DNA from 3 places in the Pseudomonas sp. BIGb0558 genome. Region 3 is predicted to be linked to each of the others. Evidence: riboswitches for the same ligand, from Rfam matches in the RefSeq annotation. Region 3 holds a riboswitch; each other region holds the start of a gene.
The links. Region 3 has a riboswitch for cobalamin ahead of cobW (cobalamin biosynthesis protein CobW). Riboswitches for the same ligand answer to the same signal wherever they lie in the genome.

Region 1 (4,849 bases), 180 kb from region 3:
GATTGGTGGCGATAGCCAGCCTGCCGCTGTCCTTGTTCAATGTCAGTGAAGTGCTGTTGTTTGGCCTGCCGATTATCCTCAACCCACGCCTGTTCATTCCCTTTCTGCTGGTGCCGGCGCTCAACGCGATGCTGGCACTCACGGTGGTGCAGTTGGGCTGGGTGTCGCCCGCAGTGGTCAGCGTGCCGTTCACCGCGCCGGTGTTGCTCAACGCTTACCTGAGTACCCACGGTGACCTGGCGGCGGTGTTGCTGCAGGTGGTGTTGCTGGGGGTTGGCACGCTGATTTATGCGCCCTATGTGCGGGCGATTCATCGCCAGGCTACGGAAGGCGGTACGGTGTATTTGAAGTCGCTGGACATGACCTTTCGCGGCCTGGAAGAAAAAGGGCGCTTGCTGGAACTGGACCCGGTGATGGCCTCCCACAAGGCCCAGGCGCGCCAGGCCAGCGAGTTGAGCCACATCCAGCAGATCTGCGACTATGAGTTCTACCTCGAATTCCAGCCGCAGATTTCGACCCGGACCGGGCTCTGCACCGGTTGCGAAGCCTTGATGCGCGCCCGGGATGCCGAGGGCACGGTGCATTCGCCGTGGGAGTTCCTGCAATGGTTGGCTCATGCCCGGCTGATGCCCGACGTGGATGTGTGGGTCGCGTCCCAGGCGGTGCGCCAGTATCAGAAATGGCAGAAGGTCGGCTTTGGGTTGCCGATGACCATTAATATCTCCAGTGCCACGCTCACCACCCCGGCGTACGGTGACCGGCTGGTGGAGATCCTGGCCCAGGCCCATGGCCAGGTGTCGGTGGAGATCACCGAGGATGCCTTGATCGGAGATATCCAGGGCACGCGGCAAATGATCGAGAAGCTGCAGGCGATTGGCGCCAAGGTCTACATCGACGACTTTGGCACCGGGTTTTCGGCGCTGAGTTATCTGCACCAGTTCCCGGTGGATTTCATCAAGATCGATCGCAGTTTCGTGGTGGCCCAGCATGATCCGAAGGGCGCCCAGGTGTTGACCGGGATGCTGCGGTTTTGTGAGGCGTTGAACCTCGGAGTAGTGGTCGAAGGCGTGGAAACTGCCGAGCAGCTGGCGTTTCTGCAATCGGGCTCGGAGTTGATCATCCAGGGCTGGTATTTCAGCAAGGCGTTGCCAGGAGATGAACTGGAGCGGTTTGTGCGCGGGCGCTATAACCAGATGCAGCCTAGCGCTCCAGAACCCCTCTGAAGGTTGCACTCAAGGCCCGCAACGTCTCGCGAGAGCGGCCATCACTGATTCGGCTATGCAGCACGATTTCACTGACGGGCAACGCCGGTAATCCGTACTGTTCACTCACGTCTACCGCACCTGCGGGTGCCACTCGCCGGGCCAATGCGGCCACGCCCAGGCCGGCACTCACTGCCGCACCCACGGCCATGACGCCGCCGCCGACAAACACTTCGGTCCAGTCAATCCGCGCCTCATCCAGCGCCCGCACTGCCAGGTGCCGTACGCCGCAGGGCGAGGCCATGGTCGCCATGCGCAGGGGCGTGCCGGGCGTGTGCTGCCAGGTCGGTGCGGCGAACCAGCCAAAGCGCTCCACCACCAACACTTCACCGTCCTGGCGGTCGCCTTCGTTGCGCACGATCACGGCGTCCAGTTCGTCGCGGTCGAACGCGGCGACCAGGTCCCGGGACGAGGCAATCCGCACCTCCAGGATCACCAGCGGGTCATACGCCGCCAGGCGGCTGAGCCACAGCGGCAGGTCGGGCCCGGCCACGTGGTCGCTGATGCCGATCACCAGCCGTCGCGGTGCGCCGTTGCCCATGTCACCCAATGCCCGTTCGTGAGCGTTGAGCAGCGCACGGGCGGCAACGATGAACTGCTCGCCCTGGGGCGACAGCCGTACATGCCGTGGTGTGCGCACCAGAAGGCGGTAACCGAGGCGCTCTTCCAGGCGCTTGAGCTTGAGGCTGATGGCCGCCTGTGAAGTATCCAGGGCCTGGGCCGCGCGGGTGAAGCTGGCGAAATCAGCCACCAGGACAAAGGCATGCACGGTGTCGATATCCAGCGGTTTGAGTGCGTCGGTCATTTCAGTTCCTTATCACACTTATATCGGGTGATATCTTGCTGAAATCATGGCCGCTGCGCAAGCTGGTCACTCATCTGAACAGGAGCGCCATGATGTTTGCCAAACAGTATTCACACCGCTTGCCAGCCGATTACGACATGGGTGTCATCCGCGAGCGGGCCGCCCGCCTGGGGCCGTTGTGGGATCACACCGAGGGTTTGCTGTTCAAGGCGTTTATTGCCCAGGAGCGAGGGCAGGCGCCGGGCGTGGGCAACCTGTATTCGTCGGTTTATCTCTGGTCGGACCCGTTGCAGGCTGCGGACTTTTTACTCGGCGAGCGCTTTCAGAAGGTCCTCGACAGTTTTGGCCAGCCGCACATTGAGTCCTGGTTGCCGCTGGATGTGCAGCGAGGCCCGGCGCAAACCGCCTTGAGCCTGTATCGGGAGGAGTGGGCGCTGGCGCCGGGAGCGGATCGTGGGCAGGTCCTGGCCGCAGAAAAGGCGCGCAACCAGCAGATTGCGGACAGCAGCGATAACTTCGCGGTGTTTCTGGCGCTGGATGTACAGGCGTGGAAGCTGGTGCGGATTACCTTGTCGGGCAAGGCGCTGGATGTGAATCACCCGGGCAGCGGCTACGAGGTGTTTTACCTGGCGCGACCAGGCGTGTGATTGCCGGTCGCCGCCGATCCGTCGGCGGCGACCTCTGCCATCAGGAGTTGAGGCGCGCCTGAGGCTGGCTCAGCTTGCGCTCAGCCACGGCGCCGAACACCAGGCCCAGGGTGGTCCACAGCACCAGTTGAATGCCCAGGGAGGCTACGCGGAATTTCCACAGCAACACGGCCGAGAATTGCTCCGGCACTTCGTTGATGGTCGGGAACAGGCTGCCGGCCACCGAGACGATCACGATGTACAACGCCACACCCAGAATCGCGCCGGTCCATATGCCCCGACTGGCAATCAGCTTGCGCGCAGCGTTGATCGCAATCACCGCAGCCGCCACCGACACCAGCAGCATCAGGAAGAACAGCTTGGTGCGTTGCGCGATGGTCGCCGGGTCACCCACCGATGGCGGGTTGGCCGGATACTTGAGCCCCGGTACCACGATGATCGTCACAAACGCCGCCAAGGCCAGCAGCGCCGCCAGGCCACGGGGCCCAACCTTGCCGATGCGGCCCAGGGAGTAGGCGAACACCAGAGCGAAAATGCCGCCCAGGGACACGCTGTACACCGCCACACCGGTGAACAGGCCGAAGGTACTTTGTACTTCGCGGCTCACCAGTTCTTCTTCCGGCGCGTCGCCGTGCATCTGTGCCATCTGATCTTCGAAGGCGATGGCCTTGTCGATCTGCGGTTCGCCAAAGGTCTTGGCGAAACCGAAGGCCAGGATGCCCGCGAGCAAGCCCACCAGCATCCCGCGAACGAGTAAATGCCCTGTCATGTCGTCACGCTCCAATCAATGGCAGGGGAAACCCAGCAGGTGACGACCGTCATGCACAAACTCATGCACGTACATGCCTTTGAACACGGCGGTTGCGCCTTGCTCGGCGCCAACGAAGTAAATCGCCAGCAACAGCAGCAGGCCTCCGAAAATCGCCCAGGGCAGGATTTCGCCCAGGGGAATGGACGGGATTGAAACGTCGGAATCAGTTGCAGCGGTATAAGCCATGAGAACCTCCAGGGATGACGCGTCCCGAAATGGATAGCGAGTTGGCTGAAACAGGGTCTGGCTTACGGCTATCAGGCCGAATACAGTGGCGCGACCGCGCCGGCATTGAACCGGCTTCCTGTTGCAGAATAGTTGAAACATATTGAAACAACTTCGCGAGTCTACGCTGACTGCACCTTAAAACCAGAGCGATTTGTCATGCAGGCCACCCGTTTGACCCTTGTTTCCCATGCCAGCACCCGTGCCCAGAAGCGTGCACGCTTTGCGCTGGATGAGCCGGTGGAGATGGACTGGCAGCAGGCTGCGTTGTCCCAGGCGCAGCGCTTCAAGCGCGCGCCCCTTGTGGTGTGTGGCCCGGAGGCACGAACCCGGCAGACGGCAGCGCTGTTTGCCGCCGACGCTTCGGTTGAAACAGCCCTGCGCGATTGTGATTTCGGCCACTGGCAAGGGCTGGCCATTGATGAGATCCAGCAGGCCGAACCGCAGGCACTGCAGGCCTGGCTGACCGACAGCACCTCGGCGCCCCACGGCGGTGAGTCGGTGGTGCAGTTGTGTGAACGGGTAGGGCAGTGGTTGCAGTCCCTCGAGCAAACACCCGGGCATGTACTGGCCGTGACCCACCCGTTCGTCATCCGCGCGGCGCTGTTGCACGTCATGCAATGCCCGCCCGCACTGTTCAACCTGATCGACGTGGAGCCGCTGTCATCCACCGAACTGCGCTTCAACGGCCGTTGGCGACTGCGCCTGGAAACTCACGCCTGACGCCCCGAACATGGCAAAATCCGCTCCCCGCACCGAGCACACCCATGAAGACTTACCCATGAAACGCATCCTGATCATCGGCATTGGCGCCGGCAACCCCGACTACATCACGATGCAGGCGGTCAAGGCGCTCAACCGCACCGACGTGTTTTTCCTGATGGACAAGGGCCAGAGCAAGGACAAGCTGATCGACCTGCGCCGGGAAATCTGCGAGACCTACATCAGCGATCACGCCTACCGCTTTGTCGAGGCCGATTGCCCCGAGCGGGTGCGCGGTGACATCGACTACACCACCGCCGTCAAGGACCTGAACCGCGACAAGCAGCAGACCTTCGAGCGGATGATCAACGAAGAAATGGCTGACGGCGAAGTCGGT
Region 2 (4,849 bases), on a different contig from region 3:
GCGTTTCAACTCGGTCAAGTGTGGGAGCTGGCTTGCCTGCGATGGCGGCCTGAGGGTCCGGCGCAAACAAGGCAGCCACCGCCACCGGGTTGGACGGGAAATAAAAGTGCACGTAGGACGCCGTCATCCGGCCCTGACGGTAAACCGCCTCGGCGCCGCGCCCGCCATTCGGGCTCAGGCCCCGGGCAATCGGCTGCCACTCGGTAGTGGTCAGCGAGTGATGGTACGTGTGGCCGCGCAACAGGCCTTCAGGCAGTTCGACGTTTTGCAGCGCCAATGCCGCCAGACGCTTTTGCATCACGGCATCCCCCTGGAGCAGGCCGACCAGTTCAGCACGGGTACCGTCGACATCGGTGAGCGAGTCCAGCAGATAGAGCATACCGCCGCATTCGGCCAGCAGTGGCTTGCCGGCAGCGTGGTGGGCGCGGATGGCGTCCAGCATCGCGGTATTTTCCGACAGCGCCTGGTGATGCAGTTCCGGGTAGCCGCCGGGCAGGTAGAGGCTGTCAGCTTCAGGCAACGCGCTGTCGCGAATCGGCGAGAAGAATCGCAACTCGGCACCCATCGCCCGCAGCAGGTCGAGGCTGGCGCCATAGGTAAAGGCAAAGGCTTCGTCGCGGGCCACGGCAATGCGCACGCCGGCCAACAACGGCTGGGCCTCGATCACCTCGGGCGCGGCGAACTCCACCGGCGGTGGCAGCGCTACCTCGCAGCTGTTGCCCAGGGCCTGGGCGGCTGCGTCAAGGCGCAGGTCGAGGTCATTCAGTTCGCTGGCTTGCACCAGGCCAAGGTGCCGACTGGGCAACTCGATGCCGGTTTCCCGGGACAGTGCGCCATACCAGCGCAGGCCTTCGGTGAGGCTGCCTTCAAGTAATTGCGCGTGGCGCAGGGTGCCGACGCGGTTGGCCAGCACGCCGGCAAACGGCAGGTCCGGCTGGTAGCGCGCCAGGCCCAGCGCCAGGGCGCCGAAAGTCTGGGCCATGGCGGTACCGTCGATCACGGCCAGTACCGGCACGCCAAAATGGCGCGCCAGGTCGGCGCTGGACGGGGTGCCGTCGAACAGGCCCATCACGCCTTCGATCAGGATCAGGTCGGCTTCCCCCGCCGCTTCCCACAGCAACCGGCGACTTTCCTGCTCGCCCACCATCCACATGTCCAATTGATAGACCGGCGCACCACTGGCGCGCTCGTGGATCATCGGGTCGAGAAAGTCCGGACCGCATTTGAACACCCGCACCTTGCGCCCCAGGTTGCGGTGCAAACGGGCGAGCGCGGCGGTGACGGTGGTTTTGCCCTGGCCGGATGCCGGTGCGGCGATCAGGACTGCAGGACAGTGACGGGGCTGATTCAAAGTTCGATGCCTTTCTGTGCCTTGATACCGGCCTGGAAGGCGTGCTTGAGCATGCCCATTTCCGTCACGGTGTCGGCCATTTCAATCAATTCGGGTTTGGCACCCCGGCCGGTCACCAGCACGTGTTGCATGGCCGGGCGGGCCTGCAGGTCGCTGAGCACCTGGTCCAGGTCGAGGTAGCCGTGCTTGAGGGCGATGTTCAGCTCATCCAGCACCACCAGGCCGATGGCCGGGTTTTGCAGCATTTTACGGGAGACCGCCCAGGCGGCTTCGGCAGCCACGATGTCGCGGGCACGGTCCTGGGTTTCCCAGGTAAACCCTTCGCCCATCACGTGGAACCGCACCTGCTCGGGGAAACGGCGGAAGAACAGTTCTTCGCCGGTGCTGTTGCGGCCCTTGATGAACTGCACCACGCCGCACTGCATACCGTGGCCCATGGCCCGGGCCAGCATGCCAAAGGCTGAGCTGCTCTTGCCTTTGCCATTGCCGGTGAGCACCAGCAGCAACCCGCACTCGTTCGGTGAATTGGCAATGCGCTCGTCAATCACGGCTTTTTTGCGCAGCATGCGCGCCAGGTGGCGTTCGTCACGATCGGGGGATTCAGTCATGGCAGCTCTCCGTTGGGGCTGGACAAAAACGGCGGGCAGGAAAAAGGTACAGATAGACAGCCAAGCATCGCCCACCGTGATGCTGTTGGATGGATCAGGCCGGTCTCCGGGCTCATGAGTGACATGCAATGCCGAGGGTGCGCCTTCCCATATCGCGGGCGATACAGTGGCTTAAGGCACCGTCTTGACTCATTTACCGTTGCGGGGGCAGCGCCGGGATCGTGGCTGCACTGTAGAAAAGTACGCTCACTCACCGGCTTCCCTGTTTCACTCAGTCGACGCGTACGCCACAGAGCACCTGAAACAAGCCGCGAAGGTTAGTGGGTTGGGGGTGGAGCGTCAATTAAAGCCGGACACGCGCGTGAACCATCGGACCGCCCTGCACCTCTACCCCTACAGGTATCAAGGAGAAAACCATGCACAAGACCCGACTTGCCCTACTGATCATGCTCGCCGGCACCCTCGCCGCCTGTGGTGAAAGCTCTACCCTGCAAGTGTCCGACGGCACCGGACCGTCGCCCAAGCTGCCGGAACCGAATAAAACCCTGATTCCCACGGTGAATATCGCACCGGCGATCGGCTGGCCGGAAGGCACCAAGCCGACCCCGGCGGCGGGCACCCAGGTGGCAGCGTTTGCCGAAGGCCTGGATCACCCGCGCTGGCTGTATGTGCTGCCCAATGGCGACGTGCTGGTGGCGGAAACCAACGCGCCGCCCAAGCCGGACGACTCGAAGGGCATTCGTGGTTGGGTGATGGAAAAAGTCATGGGCCGTGCCGGCGCTGGCGTGCCCAGCCCGAATCGCATCACCCTGCTGCGGGACGCTGATCACGATGGCGTCGCCGAGACCCGCACGGTGTTCCTGGAGAACCTGAATTCGCCCTTCGGCATGACGCTGGTGGGCAACGACTTGTATGTCGCCGATTCGGACAAGCTGCTGCGTTTCCCTTATCAGCCGGGCGAAACCTCGATCAAGGAAGCCGGCACCACCGTGACCGACTTGCCGGGCGGCAGCATTAACCATCACTGGACCAAAAACGTGGTGGCCAGCAAGGATGGCAGCAAGTTGTACGTGAGCGTGGGCTCCAACAGCAACGTCGGGGAAAACGGCCTGGAAGCCGAGCAAGGCCGGGCCGCGATCTGGGAAGTGGACCGCGCCACCGGCGAGCATCGCATCTTCGCCTCCGGGCTGCGCAACCCCAATGGCATGGCTTGGGAACCGCAAAGCGGCAAGCTGTGGGCGGCCGTCAACGAGCGCGATGAGATCGGCAGTGATCTGGTGCCGGACTACATCACCTCGGTCAAGGACGGAGCTTTCTATGGCTGGCCATTCAGCTACTACGGACAGCACGTGGATGTGCGGGTGACACCGCAGAACCTGGATCTGGTGGCCAAGGCCATTGCACCGGACTATGCGGTAGGGCCGCACACGGCGTCCCTCGGGCTGACCTTTGCCGACGGCAGCAAGTTGCCAGCGCAGTTCAGCAACGGCGCGTTTATCGGCCAGCATGGCTCGTGGAACCGCAAGCCCCACAGTGGCTACAAGGTGATCTTCGTACCGTTTGAGGCAGGCAAGCCAAAAGGCCAGCCGGTGGATGTGCTGACCGGGTTCCTCGACAGCGATGAGAAAGCCATGGGCCGCCCGGTCGGCGTGGTGATCGACAAGCAGGGGGATTTGCTGGTGGCGGATGATGTGGGGAACAAGGTGTGGCGGGTGTCGGCGGCGAAATAGCCGATTCAACTCACCACACAAAACAATGTGGGAGCTGGGCTTGCCCGGCTCCCACATTTTGATTAGCGTTTTTCCTAAGGGTTTCGCGCCAGGTGCTCAGCCGGCAACACACGCTTGGCGCTCAGGTAGGCATTCTGCCAATAGGCCTTGGACAGCGTGTCCAGCTTCACCGTACCGCCGGTTTGCGGCGCATGCACAAAGCGCCCTTCTCCCACGTAGATCCCGGCATGGCTGACCTGGGAGCCGCCACCGGTGGCGAAGAAGATCAGGTCACCGGTTTGCAGGTTGTTTTCGCTCACGTCCTGGGCGCGCATCACGATCAGCTCGCGGGTGGTGCGCGGCAGGGAGATGCCGGCTGCATCACGGTAAACAAAACCGATCAGGCCGCTGCAATCAAACCCCGAGTCCGGCGTATTGCCGCCCCAGCGATAAGGCGTGCCCACCAGGCCCAGCGCACGAAAGAGCACGTCTTCGGCTGCCGGCGAGAAACTTTGGGTGGCGTAGGTGTTGAACACCGGCTTGGGCTTGACGGCCACGGGAGCAGGCGGAGGACGACTTGCGCAGGCGCTGAGCAGCGCGGCGCAAACGAGAAGAATTAGGCGGGCCGAGGTCGACATGGGCAGAACAATCCTGATCTGGATGCGGCTTTCGCTGCCGAACGTTGAAAAACAGAACGCGCAAGCAAAGCTCGCGCGATCGATTTACAACAATGTCCAGGGATTCTAGCGCTTACACGTCAAACTTCAAGTATCACTTTAACTTTACTTGCTGGCGGTAACGGTAGTCGGGGCCATCGCCAGGGCGCGCTTGGCTTCGATGAAGGTTTTGCTCCAGTAGCTGTCACCCAGGTTGTCGACTCGCACACCACCGCTGCGGCGGCTGCTGGAGTGGATAAACTGGTTGTCGCCCAGGTAGATACCGGCGTGACTGACACGACCACGGCCAGCCGTACTGAAGAAAAGCAGATCACCGGGCTTGAGGTTGTTCCGTGCGACCAACGGTGCATTAACGTTGATCATTTCGCGGGTGGAGCGCGGCAGGTTCATGCCGGCCTCCTCACGGAACAGGTAGCCGATGAAACCGCTGCAGTCGAAACCGGCTTCAGAGGTACCGCCGAAACGGTAACGGGTACCGATCAAGGACATGCCGCGTTCGAGAAT
Region 3 (4,849 bases):
CTGATAGCGACAGTCGAGTCTGCTCCGAACAGCGTATTGATCGCCGCCAGCTCGCCGTTATCGCCCACCGGCGTGGAGGTGGCATGGGCGTTCAGGTGCTGGATCTGTGCCGGTGTGATCCCGGCCTGGGCAATCGCCAATTCCATCGCCCGCCGTGCGCCGGAGCCATCCTCGGGACCTGAAGTCATGTGATAAGCGTCGGCGCTCGTGCCATAACCCACCAGCTCCGCAATCGGCGTCGCGCCCCGGGCCAGCGCATGCTCCAGTTCCTCGATCACCAATAAGCCGGCGCCTTCGCCCATTACAAACCCATCGCGGCCTTGATCAAACGGGCGCGAAGCGAGTGCCGGCGTGTCGTTGTAATCGCTGGACAGCGCACGCGCGGCGGCAAAACCGCCGAGGCTGACCCGGTGGATGCAGGCTTCGGCGCCGCCACATACGGCGATGTCGATTTCGCCGGCGCGGATCATCCGTGCGGCATCACCAATCGCTTGCACGCCGGCGGCGCAGGCGGTGACCGGGGAGCCCAGCGGGCCTTTCAGATGATGCTGGATCGACACATGCCCGGCGGCCATGTTGCCGAGGAATGACGGAATCGTGAATGGCGACAGGCGGCGCGGCCCTTTACTGTCCGCGGTGCGCACTGCCTCGGCAATCGCGGGGAAGCCACCCACGCCGGAGGCGATAATGGTCGCGGTGCGTTCTTGCTGCGCCGGGGTTTGCGGTGCCCAGCCGGCTTGCGCCAAGGCTTCCTGCGCAGCGGCGAGGGCAAACACGATGAACCGATCCATCTTGCGTTGCTCTTTGGCGGAGATCACGCTGTCGGGGTCGAAACCGGCGTGTGGGTCCTGATCACGGCCCAACACCTGGCCGCCAATGCTGATTGCCAGGTCCCCGACCAATTCCTCGGGCAGCCGGCGGATGCCGGACTCGCCGGCCAGCAAGCGTTTCCAGGTCTGTTCCACGCCGGTTGCCAGCGGGGTCACTGCACCCATGCCGGTCACAACAATTCGCTTATTCATGATCGCTTAGCTCCGCAATTTCAGTTTGGTAGCAATGCTGCGACGAAACTATCATTATGAAAGTAACATCGAACAGCTTAAATTTTCGGGGCCGCCCCACAGAGGAACTGCAATGCAACGTAAGTCGCTGGTGAATGCCGAATGCCCGGTAGCCCGTGGAGTGGAAAGGGTAGGCGAGTGGTGGAGCATCCTGATCATGCGCGATGCGCTGCAAGGCTTGCGGCGTTTTGACGAGTTTTCCCAGAGCCTGGAGATCGCCCCCAACATGCTCACGCGCCGGCTCAACAGCCTGGTGGACGCGGGGTTGCTTGCGCGCCGGCAATACAGCGAGCGGCCGCCGCGTTTCGAGTACGTGCCGACGCCGGTGGGCGAGGATTTCCGCGTGGTGATCATGGCGTTTATCGGCTGGGGCAACCGCCACTTCGCTACCGAAGGTGAAAGCCTGCAGTTGGTCGACCGGGAAACCCGGCGCCCAGTGGAAGTGGCCGTGGTGGAAGCCGGCAGCGGCGCGCGCGTGCCCGTCGAGCAATGCAGCGTGCAAGCCGGGCCGGCAGCGAGCGAGGGCATGCTGGAGCGCCTGGCGCTGCTTCGCGCCAAGCGCTCGGACATTGACCCGTCCCCGCGCACTGCGTAGCCTTGCACGTTCGAGGTTCTTCGGCCCAGGTCGAAGCTAAGAAGGGAACGCGGTCAATGCCGCGGCTGCCCCCGCAACTGTAAAGGGTTTATCTGACTGCCACGCCACTGCCTGAACAAGGCGGGAAGGCGCAGCCAGCGCCGGCTTCATCGCCGGCAAGCCCCAAGCCAGGAGACCTGCCTCGCAACCGATTTTCTACTTCAACCGGGCGGGGTGATCCGGTGGCGAATTCTGCTTCTGCGCACCCGCGCAGGGCCACTCGTCCCGTATGCCCGCCCCAAAGGGCATCCGATGAAAACACTGGCCAAACTCCCCGTCACCATCGTTACCGGCTTCCTCGGCTCGGGCAAGACCACCTTGCTGCGCCACATGCTGGACAACGCCCAGGGGCGCCGCATTGCAGTGATCGTCAACGAGTTCGGCGAGCTGGGCATTGACGGTGAAATCCTCAAGCAATGCTCCATCGGCTGCACCGAGGAAGAAGCCAACGGCCGCGTCTACGAGCTGGCCAACGGTTGCCTGTGCTGCACCGTCCAGGAAGAGTTCTTCCCGGTGATGCGCGAACTGGTGGCGCGCCGCGGCGACCTCGACCATATCCTCATCGAAACCTCGGGCCTGGCCCTGCCAAAACCGTTGGTCCAGGCGTTCCAGTGGCCGGAAATCCGCAGTGCCTGCACCGTTGACGCGGTGATCACCGTGGTCGACAGCCCGGCCGTGGCCGCCGGCACCTTCGCCGCATTCCCGGACCAGGTCGACGCCCAGCGCAAACTCGACCCGAACCTGGACCACGAATCCCCACTGCACGAGCTGTTCGCCGACCAGTTGGCCAGTGCCGACCTGGTGATCCTCAACAAGTGCGACCTGATCAGCCCTGAAGACCTGGCCCGTGTGCGCCTGGAAGTGGCCGAAGAGCTGCCGCCCGCGGTAAAAGTCATCGAAGCCAGCAGCGGTCGCCTGCCGCTGGACGTATTGATCGGCCTGGGCGCTGGCTCCGAAGAGCACATCGACGGCCGCCACAGCCACCACGATCATCACCACGAAGGTGAAGACGACCACGACCACGACCACGACGCCTTCGACTCTATCTCTATCGAACTGCCCCAGGCCGACGAAAGCCTGCTGCTCGACGCCCTGACCCAACTGGTGGTCCAGCACGGCATCCTGCGTGTGAAGGGTTTCGCCGCGATCCCGAACAAGCCGATGCGCCTGCTGATCCAGGGCGTGGGCACGCGTTTCGACAAGCACTTCGACCGCGCCTGGCGCACCGACGAGCCGCGCGCCACGCACCTGGTGCTGATCGGCCAGGAACTGGACGCAGCCTTGCTCGAAGCGCAATTGCGCGCTGCCCTCAGCGTTTAACCCATGCACCTGCTCAGGACCCAGCCCGGCGGTTTCGTCTCGGATGACAACATTGCCGACCTTGGCCAAACCCCCGCCGAGCTGGTGATCCTGTGCAGCGGTGATTCCAGCCTGGCGCTGCTCGCCGAAGCGGCTCAGCAGTTGCCCGAGGATTACCCGAGCCTGCGCCTGGCCAACCCGATGCAGGTGCAGAACCATGCCTCGGTCGACCTGTATGTGGACGAGGTGCTGCGCCACGCCAAAGTCATCCTGATTTCGCTGCACGGCGGTATCGGCTATTGGCGGTACGGCATCGAGCGTCTGGTTGAGCTGGCCGAGCGCGGTGTGCAACTGATCCTGGTGCCGGGGGATGATCGCCCGGACCCGGAACTCAGCGGCCTGAGCACCGTGGGCGCCGAGGAACGTGACCGGCTCTGGCACTTCCTGCGCCAGGGCGGGTTGGGTAACGCGCTGGACTTTTATCGTTGCCTGGCGGCCGGCTACCTGGGTCGCGATTATGCCTGGGACGAACCGCGAACCCTGCCGCGCACCGCGATTTATCACCCGCACAAAGCCAATGCCCGTCTCAACGATTGGCAGGCGGACTGGCAACCTGGTTTCCCGGTGGCGGCGGTGCTGTTCTACCGCTCTCACCTGCAGGCGGCCAATACCGGCTTTATCGATGTTTTTTGCCAGCGCTTGCAGGCGGCGGGTCTTAATCCGTTGCCGATGGCGGTGGCCAGTCTGAAAGAGCCCGGCTGCCTGACGGTGGTCGAGGACCTGCTGGACGAAGTGCACGCCTCGGTGATTCTAAACACCACCGGCTTTGCCCAATCCAGCCCTGAAGCGCCGCACCTGCGGCCGTTTCGCCGCAACATTCCAGTGATCCAGGCGATTTGCGCCCAGGATAACGAGCCTGGCTGGCAGGCCAGCGAGCAAGGTCTCGGCCCTCGGGACCTGGCGATGCACATCGCGTTGCCGGAACTGGACGGGCGCATCATCAGCCGGCCCATCAGCTTCAAGGACCTGGCCTGGCGCAGCGAGCGCAGCCAGTCCGATGTGGTGTGCTATCGCGCGCAGCCGGAACGCATGGACTTTGTCGCCGAGCTGGCGCGGCGCTGGGTCGAACTGGCGCGGGTGCCGAATGGCGAAAAACGCATTGCGCTGATCCTCGCTAACTACCCGACCCGGGACGGGCGTATCGGCAATGGTGTGGGGCTCGACACCCCGGCCGCCGCGTTGAATATCCTGCGGGCCTTGAAGACCGAAGGTTATCCGTTGCCGGACGTGCTGCCGCAGAGCGGCACGGCGTTGATCCAGGAACTGCTGGGCGGTGTCAGCAACGACCTGGACAGCCTCGACCTGCGTCCGTGCCATCAAAGCCTCGCGCTCGATGACTATGAAGCGATGTTCAACCGCTTGCCCGAGTCCAACCGCCAGGCGGTGTTGGCGCGCTGGGGCACGCCACATAGCGATCCGATGTTCCGCGACGGGCGCATGATGATCGCCGGCCTGCGCTTTGGCCTGACCTTCGTCGGCATCCAGCCGGCCCGGGGTTATCAGGTGGACGCCAGCGCGGTCTATCACGACCCGGACCTGGTGCCGCCCCACGGCTACCTGGCGTTCTACTTCTGGTTGCGCCAGACCTACGGCGCCCATGGCGTTATCCACGTCGGTAAGCACGGCAACCTGGAGTGGCTGCCGGGCAAGGGCGTCGGGCTTTCCGAGAACTGCTGGCCGGACGCACTGCTGGGTCCGCTGCCGAACATCTACCCGTTTATCGTCAACGACCCGGGCGAGGGTGCCCAGGCCAAGCGGCGCACCCAGGCGGTGATCATCGACCACTTGATGCCGC

Region 1: linked by a shared signal. The riboswitch ahead of M2400_RS14290 (CbtB domain-containing protein) and the one ahead of cobW (cobalamin biosynthesis protein CobW) in region 3 are both predicted to bind cobalamin.
Region 2: linked by a shared signal. The riboswitch ahead of cobO (cob(I)yrinic acid a,c-diamide adenosyltransferase) and the one ahead of cobW (cobalamin biosynthesis protein CobW) in region 3 are both predicted to bind cobalamin.

What each region holds. Positions count from the first base shown of each region.
Region 1 covers NZ_JANUEW010000009.1:190,202-195,050, reverse strand. The annotation lists gene M2400_RS14310 (PTS sugar transporter subunit IIC/EAL domain-containing protein) at 1-1,223, shown strand, start outside; gene M2400_RS14305 (LysR family transcriptional regulator) at 1,201-2,067, opposite strand; gene M2400_RS14300 (DUF4865 family protein) at 2,160-2,714, shown strand; gene M2400_RS14295 (CbtA family protein) at 2,755-3,483, opposite strand; gene M2400_RS14290 (CbtB domain-containing protein) at 3,499-3,711, opposite strand; cobalamin riboswitch at 3,743-3,873, opposite strand; gene M2400_RS14285 (histidine phosphatase family protein) at 3,910-4,473, shown strand; gene cobF (precorrin-6A synthase (deacetylating)) at 4,532-4,849, shown strand, end outside.
Region 2 covers NZ_JANUEW010000003.1:70,621-75,469, reverse strand. The annotation lists gene M2400_RS06410 (cobyrinate a,c-diamide synthase) at 1-1,351, opposite strand, end outside; gene cobO (cob(I)yrinic acid a,c-diamide adenosyltransferase) at 1,348-1,959, opposite strand; cobalamin riboswitch at 2,039-2,276, opposite strand; gene M2400_RS06400 (sorbosone dehydrogenase family protein) at 2,376-3,689, shown strand; gene M2400_RS06395 (C40 family peptidase) at 3,764-4,306, opposite strand; gene M2400_RS06390 (C40 family peptidase) at 4,451-4,849, opposite strand, start outside.
Region 3 covers NZ_JANUEW010000009.1:12,290-17,138, reverse strand. The annotation lists gene fabF (beta-ketoacyl-ACP synthase II) at 1-1,022, opposite strand, end outside; gene M2400_RS13585 (helix-turn-helix domain-containing protein) at 1,135-1,656, shown strand; cobalamin riboswitch at 1,653-1,855, shown strand; gene cobW (cobalamin biosynthesis protein CobW) at 1,948-3,015, shown strand; gene cobN (cobaltochelatase subunit CobN) at 3,019-4,849, shown strand, end outside.